One region of the Streptomyces sp. NPDC127197 genome, then DNA from elsewhere that is predicted to be linked to it. Evidence: riboswitches for the same ligand, from Rfam matches in the RefSeq annotation. Region 1 holds a riboswitch; the other holds the start of a gene.
What was found. Region 1 has a riboswitch for S-adenosylmethionine ahead of thrC (threonine synthase). Riboswitches for the same ligand answer to the same signal wherever they lie in the genome.
Positions count from the first base shown of each region.

Region 2: linked by a shared signal. The riboswitch ahead of ACFVJQ_RS02340 (aminotransferase class V-fold PLP-dependent enzyme) and the one ahead of thrC (threonine synthase) in region 1 are both predicted to bind S-adenosylmethionine.

Region 1 is NZ_JBHXVG010000010.1:159,359-166,741, forward strand. Features, by position in the region: gene ACFVJQ_RS18200 (MoaD/ThiS family protein) at 174-449, opposite strand; gene thrC (threonine synthase) at 574-1,857, opposite strand; SAM riboswitch class I at 1,876-2,023, opposite strand; gene ACFVJQ_RS18210 (glucosyl-3-phosphoglycerate synthase) at 2,178-3,149, shown strand; gene ACFVJQ_RS18215 (trehalose-6-phosphate synthase) at 3,233-4,621, shown strand; gene otsB (trehalose-phosphatase) at 4,767-5,624, opposite strand; gene ACFVJQ_RS18225 (DUF3263 domain-containing protein) at 5,815-6,048, opposite strand; gene ACFVJQ_RS18230 (extracellular solute-binding protein) at 6,085-7,335, opposite strand.
Region 2 is NZ_JBHXVG010000001.1:486,508-493,890, forward strand. Features, by position in the region: gene ACFVJQ_RS02315 (NlpC/P60 family protein) at 1-331, opposite strand, end outside; gene ACFVJQ_RS02320 (NYN domain-containing protein) at 600-1,949, opposite strand; gene ACFVJQ_RS02325 (hypothetical protein) at 1,985-2,224, opposite strand; gene ACFVJQ_RS02330 (rhomboid family intramembrane serine protease) at 2,382-3,116, shown strand; gene ACFVJQ_RS02335 (Lrp/AsnC family transcriptional regulator) at 3,113-3,394, shown strand; gene ACFVJQ_RS02340 (aminotransferase class V-fold PLP-dependent enzyme) at 3,404-4,765, opposite strand; SAM riboswitch class IV at 4,947-5,063, opposite strand; gene trpD (anthranilate phosphoribosyltransferase) at 5,270-6,334, opposite strand; gene ACFVJQ_RS02350 (cytochrome bc complex cytochrome b subunit) at 6,471-7,383, opposite strand, start outside.

The DNA of each region.
Region 1 (7,383 bases):
TTCTTATCGCACGCGGAGCCGGAACTCATATGCGTCCGGCATGCGGGTCGCAGCGGGTTCCCCAACTGTACCGCGCTCAATCACACAGAATTGCCCCCTCCGCTTCTCTCACGGAGGGGGCAATTCGATGAACAATGCGTAACCTGCGTTACTCACGGTAACGCAGGAGCGTGTCAGCCGCCCGCGACCGCCGGAATGATGGAGACGCCCGCGCCGTCCGGCGTCGCCGTCTCCAGGCCCTGCTCGAAACGGACGTCGTCGTCGTTGACGTACACGTTGACGAAGCGACGCAGCTTGCCCTGGTCGTCCAGGACGCGGGCCGAGATGCCCGTGTGGTTCTTCTCCAGATCGGCGATGACCTCGGCGAGGGTCGCACCCTCGGCGGCGACCTCTGCCTGCCCGCCGGTGTAGGTGCGCAGGATGGTGGGGATGCGGACGGTGACGCTCATGCGGTGTGACCTCCGGTCGAGTACACAGGGACGGCGGGGCAGCGCCCCAGGGGCGCGGGGAACTGCGCGACCAGCCCCCACCGGTCCGCAGCGTGAATTCGGCCTTCCGGCGGAGCGCCCCCGCTCATGCGAGGCCAGCCTCTCGGAAGGAGTCAAGGTTCGGGCGGATGGTGGCGGTCAGGCCGGTGCCGGCCACCGCGTCAAGGGTCTTCAGGCCGTCGCCGGTGTTGAGGACGACCGTCGTCAGGGTCGGGTCGAGTACGCCGTTCTCGATCAGCTTGCGCGTGACGCCGACCGTCACGCCACCCGCCGTCTCGGCGAAAATGCCCTCGGTCCGGGCGAGCAGCTTGATCGCGTCCACGATCTGCTCGTCCGTCACGTCCTCCACCGCACCGCCCGTACGGCGCGCGATGTCCAGGACGTACGGCCCGTCCGCGGGGTTGCCGATGGCCAGCGACTTGGCGATGGTGTCGGGCTTCTGCGGCCGGACGACGTCGTGGCCCCCCTTGAAGGCCACCGACACCGGCGAGCAGCCCTCGGCCTGCGCGCCGAAGATCTTGTACGGCCTGTCCTCGACCAGCCCGAGCTTGATCAGCTCCTGGAGACCCTTGTCGATCTTCGTGAGCTGGGAGCCGGAGGCGATCGGCACGACGATCTGGTCGGGCAGCTGCCAGCCGAGCTGCTCGCAGATCTCGTACGCCAGGGTCTTGGAGCCCTCCGCGTAGTACGGCCGCAGGTTGACGTTGACGAAGCCCCAGCCCTCGCCGGCCGGGTCGCCGATCAGCTCGGAGCAGAAGCGGTTCACGTCGTCGTAGTTGCCCTCGATGCCGACGAGTTCGCCGCCGTAGACCGCGGCCATGACGACCTTGCCCTGCTCGAGGTCGTGCGGGATGAACACGCAGGAGCGGAAGCCGGCGCGGGCCGCCGCGGCGCCCACCGCACCGGCCAGGTTGCCGGTGGAGGAGCAGGACAGGGTGGTGAAGCCGAAGGCGCGGGCGGCCTCCAGGGCCTGGGCGACCACGCGGTCCTTGAAGGAGTGGGTCGGGTTGCCGGAGTCGTCCTTCACGTACAGCCCGCCGGTGACGCCGAGTTCGCGCGCGAGGTTGTCGGCCTTGACGAGCTTGGTCCAGCCCGGGTTCAGGTTCGGCTTGCCGGCCACGTCCGCGGGGACGGGCAGCAGGGGTGCGTAACGCCAGATGTTCGACGGTCCCGCCTCGATGCGCTTGCGGAGCTCCTCGGCGTCGTACGCAGAGAAGTCGTACGCGATCTCGAGCGGGCCGAAACACTCCTCGCACGCGAAGACCGGGCCGAGCGGTACGCGGTGGCCGCACTCGCGACAGGACAGCGCGGCGGCGGGACCGAGGTCGACGGTGGGAGTGCTGGTGCTTTCGACAGTCTGCACAGCCATGTGAGGCGAGGCCCTTTCTCCTCATCTTCCTCACGACGCATCTCGCCGTGAGACGGAATTGGCACCTTCCCTAGCCGGGAGCCTCACCACGTCTGCGTGACAAGAACCGGCTGGAGGGTTGCCGGGGCTTCATCGGGCCGTTTCCCTCTGCCCCTCTGGATGAGCTGTATGTGGTTGTAGACGCAAACAACCCCCGACATGCGATGGTCATCAGCGTTGTTCAAGACTGTAACCGAAGGCCAGGACAGTTGAGATAGTCGTCCGAACCGCGAGATGGATCACAACCCCCTCGCCTGGAGAACGCAGAGGAGCCGCAAGCTGTGCTGGAAGAAGTCGAGCGCTGGCTGAGCACCCGCTCCTGGTCCCTGACCGATCGCCCGCTCCACAAGATCCTGGCCGCCAAACGCACGACGGGCCAGTCGGTCAGTGTCGTGCTGCCCGCACTCAACGAGGAGGAGACCGTCGGCGACATCGTCGCCGTGATCCGTCACGACCTCATGCAGCAGCTCCCGCTCGTCGACGAGATCGTCGTCGTCGACTCGGGGTCCACCGACCGCACCTCCGAGGTGGCCGCCGCCGCGGGCGCCCGGGTCGTCCACCGCGACGACATCCTGCCGCGCATACCGGCCCTCCCCGGCAAGGGCGAGGTCCTGTGGCGCTCCCTCCTCGTCACGAGCGGGGACATCGTCTGCTTCATCGACGCCGACCTGAAGGAGTTCTCCTCGGACTTCGTGTCGGGCATCGTCGGCCCGCTGCTCACCGACCCGGAGGTCGACCTCGTCAAGGGGATGTACGACCGTCCCCTCGGCACTGAGTCGGATTCGCTCGCCTCCGGCAAGACGGCGGGGCAGGGCGGCCGGGTGACCGAGCTGATGGCCCGTCCGCTGCTGAACATGCACTGGCCGCAGCTGGCCGGTTTCGTCCAGCCGCTGGGCGGCGAGTACGCGGCCCGCCGCTCGCTGCTCGAACAGCTCCCGTTCCCCGTCGGCTACGGCGTGGAGCTCGGCATGCTGGTCGACTCCCTCCACCTGGCCGGCCTCGACGCGCTCGCGCAGGTCGACGTCGGGGTGCGCAAGCACCGCCACCAGGACGGGCAGGCGCTCGGCCGGATGGCGGCGGCGATCTACCGCACGGCCCAGCTGCGGCTGGCCCGCGGCCATCTGATCCGGCCCTCCCTCACCCAGTTCGAACGGGTGGAGGACGGCTTCGAACCGCGTACGTTCTCCGTGGACACGGAGGAGCGGCCACCGATGGTGGAGATCGCCGAGTACGCCGCCCGGAAAGTGGCGTGACCGTTTTATGGGCGTTGTATACGGCCCCGCCGGGCGACCTTCCGTACGTTTGAGCGGATCCGGCTCGGGCTAGGTTGAGGCGTATGGCTTCAACGTACGGTGCTGCGCAGGTACTGGTGGCCTCCAACCGTGGCCCGGTCTCGTACGAGGTGCGCGAGGACGGCTCGCTGGCCGCCAGACGCGGCGGCGGCGGGCTGGTCTCCGGGCTGTCGGCCATCGGGCCGGACGCCGGCGCGCTGTGGGTGTGCTCGGCCCTCGGCGACGGCGACCGCGAGGCGGTGCGGCGCGGGGTGGGCGAGTCCGGCGTACGCATGCTGGACATTCCGGCCGCCGTGCATGCGGACGCGTACAACGGCATCGCCAACTCCGTGCTGTGGTTCGTCCACCACATGCTGTACCAGACGCCGCTGGAGCCGGTCTTCGACGCGGAGTTCCGGCGGCAGTGGGCGTCGTACGAGGCGTACAACCGCGCCTTCGCCGAGGCGCTGGCGCAGGAGGCGGCGCAGGGTGCCGCGGTGATGGTGCAGGACTACCACCTCAGCCTGGTCCCGGGGCTGCTGCGCGAGCTGCGCCCGGATGTGCGGATCGGCCACTTCTCGCACACGCCGTGGGCGCCGCCGGAGTACTTCCGGGTGCTTCCGGACGACATCGCCGGGCAGCTGCTGCGCGGAATGCTGGGCGCGGACCGGCTCGGCTTCCTCACCCATCGCTGGGCGGACGCGTTCACCGCGTGCTGCGAGGCGTTCGCCGGGGGCCTCGGGGACACCCGGGTCGGGGTGCACGGGCTCGGCGCGGACGCGGACTTCCTGCGGAAGCGGTCGCACGAGGCCGATGTGAACGAGCGGATGGCGACGCTGCGGGCGGAGATCGGCGAGGGCCGCAAGGCGATCGTCCGGGTGGACCGGACCGAGCTGTCGAAGAACATCGTGCGGGGCCTGCTGGCGTACCGGCAGCTGCTCGACGAGCACCCGGAGTGGCGTGAGCGGGTGGTGCACGTCGCGTTCGCGTACCCGTCGCGGCAGGATCTCGCCGTGTACCGGGAGTACACGGCCGAGGTGCAGCGGCAGGCCGAGGAGATCAACGGGCGGTACGGGACGCCGGGCTGGACGCCGGTGGTGCTGCACGTCAAGGACGACTTCGCACGGTCGCTGGCGGCGTACCGGCTGGCGGACGTGGCGCTGGTCAACCCCATCCGGGACGGGATGAACCTCGTCGCCAAGGAGGTGCCGGTCGTCTCCGACGAGGGGTGCGTGCTGGTGCTGTCGCGGGAGGCGGGGGCATATGAGGAGCTGGGGGAGGATGCGATCGGGGTGAATCCGTATGACGTGGTCGGGACGGCCGAGGCGTTGCATGAGGCGCTGACCATGTCGGTCGGGGAGCGGATGGAGCGGACGAAGCGGTTGGCTGCGGCTGCTACCGCCTTGCCGCCGGCTCAGTGGTTCCTGGATCAGCTGGGTGAGCTGAACGCCTGATCGGGCGGTGCGCGGTGCTGGTGGGGGTGGGTCGCGCGGCCCGGCGCTGACGGGGAGCCGCCCGCGCCCACCCGTGCCGCCCCAGCGGCACGACTGCCCGCGGCTTGACGGGGTGGCTGCGGCACGACTGCCCGCAGCCAGGCCGTCAGCCGATGCGTGCCGCCAGTCCGGCCAGCAGTCCTACGACGCCCTCCGGGCCGTTCACCACCAGATCTGCTCGTTTGCTCAGTTCGGTGACCTCGTCGCTGCCGCTGCAGACCAGTAGGCCGGGGGTGCCGGTGGAGCGGAGTTTTTCGATGGTGGCGTAGGCGGGGAGGTCGCCGAGGTCGTCGCCGGCGTAGAGGATGGAGGCGGCGGAGAGGTCGCGGGCGTGTTCGAGGAGGGCGACGCCCTTGTCCATGCCGGGTGGGCGGAGCTCCAGGACCATGCGGCCGGGTTCGACGATCAGGCCGTGCCGGGTGGCGAGGTCGGAGAGGGGTTCGCGCAGGGCCTCGAACGCGGCCTGGGGGTCGGCGGCGCGGCGGGTGTGGACGGCGACCGCGTGGCCCTTGTCCTCCACCCAGGTGCCCTGCCCGGTGCCCACCCGTTCGAGCAGCCCCGGCAGTTCCTCGCGGACGGCGGCGACACCGGGGTGCGGGGCGGGGGCGCTGACCTCGCCGCTCACGGCGTCCCAGCGTTCGGCGCCGTAGTGGCCTAGGACGACGAGGTGCTCGAGGCCGGGTACACCCGCGAAGCCGCCGTACCGCACGGCTACGTCCGCCGGGCGGCCGGTGATCACGGCGACGGAGGCGACCTTCGGGGCGAGGGCGGCGAGCGCGGGCACCGCATCGGGATGGGCCCGCGCCTGCTCGGGGTCGGGCACGATCGGGGCGAGTGTCCCGTCGAAGTCGAGGGCGATCACCGCCTTGCCGGGCCGGGCGAGAATCGCGTCGAGCCCGTCACGCCCGGCGGGGGTCGAGGGCGTCGGGAGAGTCGTGTTGGGTTCGGTCTCGTGGCTGCCCATAGGGCGACCCTATCCGCGGGCGGGCCTGTCCGGGAGCGAGCCTGTCCGGGGACGAGCCTTTACACGCCGGGCGGCATCATCCAGCCCGTCCGGCGTTTGAGGACGAGGCCGTCCAGACCGAAGCGGGGGCCTGGGGGCGGCAGCCCCCAGCAGGGGCCCACACCCACGCCGGGTGACCAGAAAACGCCGGTCACCGCCCCGCCCGCCGCCGCTCCCGCAGCCTGCGAAGGCGATTCACCGTCACCGGATCGTGCGCCAACGCCCGCGGATCGTCGAGCAGGGCGTTGAGCAACTGGTAGTAGCGCACCGGGGCCAGCCCCAGCTCCTCCCGTATCGCCCGTTCCTTCGCTCCGGGCCCGGCAAATCCCCGGCGTTCCAGCGCGAGGATGTCCTGTTCCCGCCGTCCGAGCCGCTCCTGCTCCATGCCCGAAACCGTAACCTCCGGCACCGACAGCGCGACCTATCCCGCCGCCGAGCTCTCCGCCGTGGTCGCCGTCGACTGCAGCTGACCGAGGATCGCCGACGGGCTGCCACCGGGCTCCACGGCGGAGCCGATCCGCTTCTTGACCTCCGCGCTGACCGCCGCCCAGGACGTCTTGCCGACGGGGTAGAACTCGGCGAGCGGCAGCTCGTCCAGGAACGGCTTGAGGTCCCGGTCCTCGGACGCGCCGCTCATGGCCTCGGACGCGGCGTTGGTGACCGGCAGCAGGTCGTACTCGCGGGAGAAGGCGAGGACGTTCTCCTCGCTGTAGACGAAGTCGAGGAAGTCGCCGACCTGCTCCTTGTGGCCGTTCTGCTTGAACGCCAGCATCCAGTCGGCGACGCCCATCGTGGCCTTGCTCTCACCGTTCACGCCGGGCATCGGCACCATGCCGAACTTCACGCCCTTCTTCTCGGCCATCTTCATCAGGGACGGGTGGCCGTTCAGCATGCCGACCTCGCCCCGGGCGAAGGCGGCGAACGCGTCGGCGCGGTTGAGCTTGCCGGGGGCGACCGGCCCGGTGAGGTCCTCGCCGACCAGTTCGTCGCGCAGCCAGGTGAAGGTCTCGACGTTCTCCGTGGAGTCGATGCCGTAGGTGCCGACGGTGTCGGTGTAGCCGCCGCCCCCGCTGAGCAGCCACTGCATGGTCTCGGCCTGCGCCTCCTCGGAGCCGAGCGGCAGGGCATAGGGGTACTTCACGCCCTCGGCCTTCAGGGCCGCGGCGTCGGCGGCCAGTTCCGCCCAAGTGGTGGGCGGGGTGAGGCCGGCCTCCTCGAAGAGGGTCTTGTTGTAGAAGAGCAGGCGCGTGGAGGCGGCGAACGGCAAGCCGTACTGCGCCCCGTTGACCTGCCCCGCGCTGGCGAGCGCGGAGGAGAAACCGGCCTGGACCGGTATGGAGAGCAGGTCGTCGGCGGTGTAGAGCAGGTCGTCGGCCGCGTAGTCGGCGTACGCGCCGATCTGGGCCATGTCGGGCGCCTTCCCGGCCTCGACCATCTCCTTCACCTTGGCGTCGATGTCGTTCCAGGAGTAGACGCTGACCTCGACGTTCACATCCGGGTGGTCGGCCTCGTACTCCTCGACCAGCTTCGCCCAGTACTTCTTCGAGCTGTTGGCCGCGCTGTCGCCGTAGTCGGCGGCGACCAGCCGCAGCGTCACGTCGGCCGAGTCTCCGCCGAGGCCGCAGCCGCCGAGGACCGCCGTCATGCCCAGTGCGGACACCACCGCGATCATTCCTGTCCTGCGCCGCTGCACGTGCTCTCGCCCACCCTTGCCGAAAGA
Region 2 (7,383 bases), on a different contig from region 1:
CGCCGGAGCGGTACTGGGCGGTGGCCATCGAACCGAGGCCGTCGCGCAGCTCGTTGACCTCTTCCTGACCGCGGGCGACGTTGTCCTGGATGGTGGAGATCTCCTTCTGGAGCTTCTCCTGCTTCTCCTTGGCCCCGTTGTACTTCTCGGTGGCCTGCTCAGCCTCTTCGTAGAGCTTGTCGACCTTGGCCTTGACCTCGTCCTTGCTCGGCTTCTCGCTCGGCGCGGCGTTGGCGGCCTGCGAGCTCAGGGCCACGGCAGCGGCGGCTGCGGTGGTCAGCACGGTCACTCGTGCGCGACTCGGCTGCTTGGGTCGACGGTGGGACGCCACGGGGGCGAGCTCCTTCATGTGAGTGATCACCCGGTCGGAGGTTCGAGCAGACCCTAGTGACCCGACTGTGATCAGTTCAAATCCTCAGCTGAAAAATCCCGTCACACCCTGCATTCTTTACTCACAACTCACATGATGTGACGCCCGCTTGACGCTACGTTGTACGCAGATCACACCAATTCGGGCAAGCGGTCCGTACGTTGCGGTTGAGGCGTTACGTAGTACATGGGATGTATGCCGCGCAGGCTCAAACCCGTTGAAAACAGACTCAACCTCGTTGGAATCGCTTGAGAAGCACTGCCGACGCCACCGGCCGTGCCCCCGCCCGTGCCACCCCGTCGGCCACCTCACGGTCGGTCGAGACGACGATGACCGGACGGCCCGGCGGCTCGGCGCGCACCAGCTGGCGGATCAACTCGTCCGCGGTGACGCCCGGTTTGGAGAACAGCACCCGCACCCCACGCGGCGGCGCCAGCAGCACCGGCGCGGCCAGCTCGGCTCCGTCGAAGACACAGGTCACCTCGGCACCGGACTGGGCGGCGAGCTGCGAGAGCTGCCCGAGCAGCCTCAACCGCTGCTTCTCCAGGGGCATTTGGGGATAGCCGGTCTTGGTGACGTTGTAGCCGTCGACGACCAGATGTGCCTGCGGCAGCGCGAGGAGCTGGTCGAGGATCGCGGGGTCGTTCTCGGACAGGGCCCGCGCGGCGATGTCCTTCGGGGTCATTCGTCCCGGTTCGACCGCGTCCACGGTCTCGGCGGGACGTACGGACACCGGCGGCAGCGCCAACTCCCGCCTGAGCCCCTGCGCCGCGTCCAGCACGGTGTCGAGCAGCAGCCGCACCCGCATGTCCTCGACGCTGCGCCCCTCGCGCGCGGCCTTCCGGGTGGCCTCCAGGGCTGCCTCGGCCTCCCCCAGCCGCGCCTTGAGCCGCCGCGACTCGCTCTCGGCGGCGGACACCTGCGCGTGCCCCTCGGCGCGTACGGCCTCGATCTCGCCCTGCACCTTGCGCAGGGCCGCCTCACCGCGCTTGACGTCGCTGAGCGCGGCACGCAGCTTGCGGTGAAGCGATTCGGCTTCCTTCTTGGCGGCTTCCAGCTCGGCGCGCAGCCGCTCGGTCTCGGCGCGGGTGTGGTCGCGGGCGGCGGCGAGTTCGGCGCGCAGCCGCTCCAGTTCGGCCCGGTTCTCCTCGTCGGCGCGCTCGGCGTCCGCCCGCAGGGCCTCCTCGCCGGCGGCGGTCACGAGCTTGACCCAGCCGGTGGGGCGCAGCACATAGGCCGCGGCGGCCACGTCCAGCGGATCCGCGGCCGGCGGCGGCGCACCGGAGTCGAGGGCGCCCGCGAGCTCCGGTTGAGCCTCCCTCAGCTTCTCGCCGATGCGCTGCCGGAACAGCGGGTCCGTCTCCAGCGCCGCGGCCATGGCGTTGCCTGCGAACTTGGCGCGGCGATTCGGGGCGAACCGGGCGTACTGCCTCAGTTGTGTGGGCAACTCGGCGACGGTCAGCCCGCCGAAGCCGTCGGAGACGATCTGCACGACCCTCCGGCGCACCCCTTCGGGCAGTGGTCGGTCGAGCACCTCAGCGGTGCCGTCGCCCGGCCCCCCGCCTGCGGTCTCCACCATCCGTCACCCCAATGCCCGTAGGGGCCCGCCCCCGGTCAGGAGCCGGCGCCCGGCCTGTCCACGAGTTCCACCTGATCCACGGCGTTGCACCACCGGCAGCGCACCGACTCGATGGTCTCACTGACCACCTCACGCTCCTCGACCTTCGGCTCACCGGCCAGATCGAGGTGGACGTATTCGACGACCTTCGACGAGCGGGTCACATCGAACCGGGTGAGGTTGCCGCAGAGCGTGCAGCGCCACCGCGTGGTGGCGGTGGGCAGGGGAACCGTCATCGTGGCTGTTCGCTTTCCTTCTAGTTTCCGTGATGCGCCAGTTTCCCTGGAGCGTGTGGCTCGTAACCCTACGGCCTGGCGCGTACTCGCCGCCGGTCTGTTCCCGGCGGCGAGGCGGTCTGTGCTGTTGCGTCCGCTTACGTCATGCTCTGTGTTCATGATCAGCAAGTGGAGTGCGGTGGCCCGCCGGGCGGTCCGGCGGCCGGCGGCGCCGGTGACGTACGGACTGATCGCCCTGTGCTGCCTGATCTTCCTGACCGGCCCCGCCTCGGGCCTCTCTCCGGCGTACGGCTCCGGCGACGCGCTGCTCGCCGCGCAGCAGGCCTACTTCCGCCACTGGGGCGTCGTGCCCGCAGAACTGTTCGAGGGTGCCCCGAGGGCAGCCCTGACCCCGGCCACGGCCCTCTTCGTCCATGGCAGCTGGCTGCATCTGCTCGGCAACATGCTCTTCCTCTACGTGTTCGGGGTGATGACCGAGGAACGGATGGGCCGGGTCGAGTTCACCTGCTTCTACGTCGGCTGCGGCTACCTGGCCCTGCTCGGGTACGCGGGCGCCCACGCCGGCTCCGAGCAGTCGCTGGTCGGCGCCTCGGGGGCGATCTCAGCGGTGCTGGGCGCGTTCCTGTTCCTTTTCCCCCGCGCCCGGGTGACCAGCCTCCTGCCCTTCCTGTTCTTCCTGCCGCTACGCTTCCCGGCGTGGGTGGTGCTGCCGTTCTGGGTGGCCCTGCAGTGGCTGGCGGCGGGACAGGCGACCGGCGGGCCGGGGGTGGCCTACCTGGCCCACCTGGTGGGCTTCGCGCTGGGCTTCCTCTACGCGTGGGCGCGGTTCGGCCGGACAGCTAGAGTGAAGGCCGCCCCAGCTCCGGCCACCGAGGGAGAGAACCAGCCGTGATCACCGCGATCGTCCTGATCAAGACCAGCGTGGACCGGATCCCCGAGATCGCCGAGCAGATCGCCTCGCTGGACTCCGTCAGCGAGGTCTTCTCGGTCACGGGCACCTACGACCTGATCGCGATGGTCCGGGTCAAGCAGCACGAGAACCTGGCCGACGTCATCCCCGGCCGGATCAGCAAGATCCCCGGCGTGGAGGCGACGGACACGCACGTGGCGTTCCGGACGTACTCGCAGCACGACCTGGAGGCGGCGTTCGCCATCGGCCTGGACTCCTGAGTCGCCTGTCTAGACCACGGGCACGCAGCGGCCCTCCTCCGTCCGGTACTGCCACTTCGCGCCGTGCCGGACGAGTTCCTTCACAGCCTTCACGAAGCGCTCCACATGCTCGTCCGGCGTCCCCGCGCCGAAGCTGACGCGGATCGCGTTGAGGGACTTCTCGCCGGGCGCGGCCTCGGGGGCACCGCACTCGCCCTGGGCCTGCGGGTCGCTGCCCAGCAGGGTGCGGACGAGGGGGTGGGCGCAGAAGAGGCCGTCGCGGACGCCGATGCCGTACTCGGCGGACAGGGCGGCGGCGAAGTGGGAGCTGTTCCAGCCGTCGACCACGAAGGAGATCACCCCGACCCGCGGGGCGTCGTCGCCGAACAGGGACAGCACCCTGACCTCCGGGACCTCGGCGAGCCCCGCACGCACGGTGTCGATCAGGTGCCGCTCGCGGGCGACGAGGGTGTCGAAGCCCGCCTCGGTGAGCGCCTTGCAGGCGGACGCGACGGCGTAGGCGCCGATGACGTTGGGCGACCCGGCCTCGTGCCGCGCGGCGCTCTCGTGCCACTCCACGTCCACTCCCCCGTCCGCCCGCCGGGTCACCTTGCGGCTGGCACCGCCGCCCGCGAGGTACGGCTCGGCCGCGCGCAGCCAGTCGGCACGGCCGGCCAGCACGCCGGAGCCGAAGGGGGCGTACAGCTTGTGCCCGGAGAAGGCGACCCAGTCGACGTCGAGGTCCTGCACCGACACCGGGTGGTGCGGGGCGAGTTGGGCGGCGTCCAGGACGATCCGGGCGCCGTGCGCGTGCGCGGCCGCGGCGAGTTCCCGTACGGGCCACAGCTCGCCGGTGACGTTGGAGGCCCCGGTGACGCACACGAGGGCGGGGTCGTGGGGGTCGCGGTCGGCCAGGGCGCGCTCCAGGGTCTGAACGGCCTGCTGCGGGGTGCGCGGGGCGTCGAGGTAGCTGACGCGGGCGTCCTGCCAGGGCAGCAGCGAGGCGTGGTGCTCGGTCTCGAAGACGAAGACCTGGCAGTCGGCGGGGAGCGCGGCGGCGAGCAGGTTGAGCGAGTCGGTGGTGGACCGGGTGAACACCACTTGGTCGTCCGCCCGGCAGTCGAGGAACTCGGCGACGGTCCTGCGGGCGTTCTCGAAGAGGTCGGTGGACAGCTGCGAGAGGTATCCGGCGCCGCGGTGGACACTGCCGTAGTACGGCGCGTACGCCGCCACGTCGTCCCAGACCCGCTGCAGCGCGGGCGCGCTGGCGGCGTAGTCGAGCGCGGCGTAGGTGACTTCGCCACCCGTGACGAGCGGGACGGTGACATCCCGGCCCAGAACAGGCAGGGGGGAGCAAACGGACTGGGCGGCGGCAGCGGTGGAGACGGACATGGGTGTACTCCCGTAATCGCAGGCGAAGATGACCGCGCGAGCGGCACGGCTCAAGCGCGGGGAAGGATGAAAAGGGTGTGCGGAGGCGGGGCTCTGCGGCCCTATCGCATTCGCTTGCTCACGGAAGGCTCCCTCGACGACCAGGACCCCTGGTCCCACACTCGTTCAAAAGTGTGCGAGGGGTCCGCGCTTGTCGTAGACCTCGCTGCCTACGACCTGGTCTTCACCCGGGGCACCCCGCCACGGACGGAGGGTTGCCGGACAGCCGGCCGGGGCCTTTCAGCTGTCGCTCATGACCTGATCGGAAAACTACGTGACCTGATCGCCGAAGCGCAACTCCTGTCCGGATCCCGAAACGTTCAGGCGCTGCCGAACGCCGCGGTTCGGCAGCGCCCTGAAGGGGCGCGGGGCTGTGCCGATATACGGCTCCGCCGCGTGGGCGCGACCAGCCACGATGGCGCCGCAGACGATCGACGGCGCATCGCGGCTGTTCCATCGGAGCGCTTACGCGTTGCTCGCGGCCACCCATCGCTCGAGCGTCCGCTTCGCCGCACCGGAGTCGATCGATTCCGCCGCCTTCTCCATCCCGGCCCGGATCTGCTCGGTCAGCGGCGCAGCCGTCGGCGCCAGCGCCACCAGCGCCGCCGCCGAGTTCAGCAGCACCGCATCCCGTACCGGGCCCTGCTCCCCGTCGAGCAGCCGCCGGGCGACCTCGGCGTTGTACGAGGCGTCGGCGCCGCGCAGCGCCTCCAGCGGCACCAGCTCGATCCCGACGTCCCGCGGGTCGAGGCTCTCCTCGGTCACCTTGCCGTCCCGGACGACCCAGACCCGGGAGGTGGACGCGGTCGTCAGCTCGTCGAGGCCGTCGTCGCCGCGGAACACCAGGGAGGAGTTGCCGCGCTCGGCGAAGACGCCGGCCACGATGGGCGCCATCCTGAGGTCGGCGACGCCCACCGCCTGTGCCTTCACCTTGGCCGGGTTGGTCAGCGGACCGAGAAAGTTGAACGTCGTCCGGATGCCCAACTGCCCGCGGGCCGCTGCCACATGACGCAGCGCCGGGTGGAACTTCACCGCGAAGCAGAAGGTGATCCCGGCCTCCTCGGCGACCTCCGCGACCCGCTGCGGCGTCAGCTCCAGATTGACGCCGAGCTTCTCCAGCACATCGGACGCCCCGGACGCCGAGGACGCGGCCCGGTTGCCGTGCTTGACGACCTTCGCACCGGTGCCGGCGATGACGATCGCGGACATCGTGGAGATGTTGACGGTCTTCGCGCCGTCGCCGCCGGTGCCGACGATGTCGACGGTGTCGCCCGGCACCTCGATCACGTTCGCGTGGTCGTACATCGCCCGGACGAACCCGGCGATCTCCTCGACGGTCTCGCCCTTGGCGCGCAGTGCCACCGCGAACCCGGCGATCTGGGCGTCCGTCGCCTCGCCACGCATGATCAGGTCCATCGCCCAGGCGGTGTCGTCCGCGCTGAGGTCGCGGCCCTGAAGCAGGCCGTTCAGCAGGGCGGGCCAGGAACGGCCCGCCGCGGTGTCGCCTCCAGCGGGGGTCACAGCGCTCATAAGCCGCTCCTGGGTCAGTCCCGTACACCGGGACACGAGTCTCGAACAGGTCCACCCTATCCAGCCGCGGGCACGGCGAAGGGCCCCGTCCGAACAACGGACGGGGCCCTTCGCCGTGGCGTGGCGAACGCAGTGATCAGTGGTGGCCGTGGCCGCTCGTGATCTCCCTGTACTCCTCGACGGTGGGCTTGGGGATCTGGGCGTCCTCGCCGTAGTACGCCTTGCTGAGCTTGGCGCGCAGCTTCTCGGAGCCCTTCACCTTGCGCTCGACACCGTGCTCGTCGACCGTCGGGCCGATCTCGGCCGGCTGGTACTGCTCGTGCGCCGTGATCGTGTGCAGCTGCTCCTGGCTGAGCGGCTCGTGCACCTCGATGAACTCACCGTGCGGCAGGCGCTTGATCGTGCCGGTCTCCCGGCCGTGCAGCACCTTGTCCCGGTCCCGGCGCTGCAGGCCGAGGCAGATCCGCTTGGTGACGATGAACGCGATGACCGGTCCGGCGAAGAAGCCGATCCGGACGAACCAGGTGACCGCGTTGATCGACAGGTGGAAGTGGGTGGCGATCAGGTCGTTGCCACCGCCGACCAGCGTGATCATGTACAGCGTGATCCAGGCGACGCCGAACGCGGTACGCGTCGGGGCGTTGCGCGGGCGGTCCAGGATGTGGTGCTCGCGCTTGTCGCCGGTGATCCAGGCCTCGATGAACGGGTAGAGGGCGAGCACCACCAGGACCAGACCGAAGAGCACCAGCGGGATGAACACGCCCAGGACGAGCGTGTGGCCCCAGAGATTGATCTCCCAGCCCGGGAAGTAGCGGACCAGGCCCTCGGCGAAGCCCATGTACCAGTCGGGCTGGGCGCCGGTGGACACCTGGTCCGGACGGTAGGGGCCCATCGCCCAGATCGGGTTGATCTGCGCGATCGCCGCGATGGCCGCGATGACACCGAAGACCAGGAAGAAGAAGCCTCCGGCCTTGGCCATGTAGACCGGCAGCAGCGGCATGCCGACGACGTTCTTGTTGGTCTTTCCGGGGCCCGCGAACTGCGTGTGC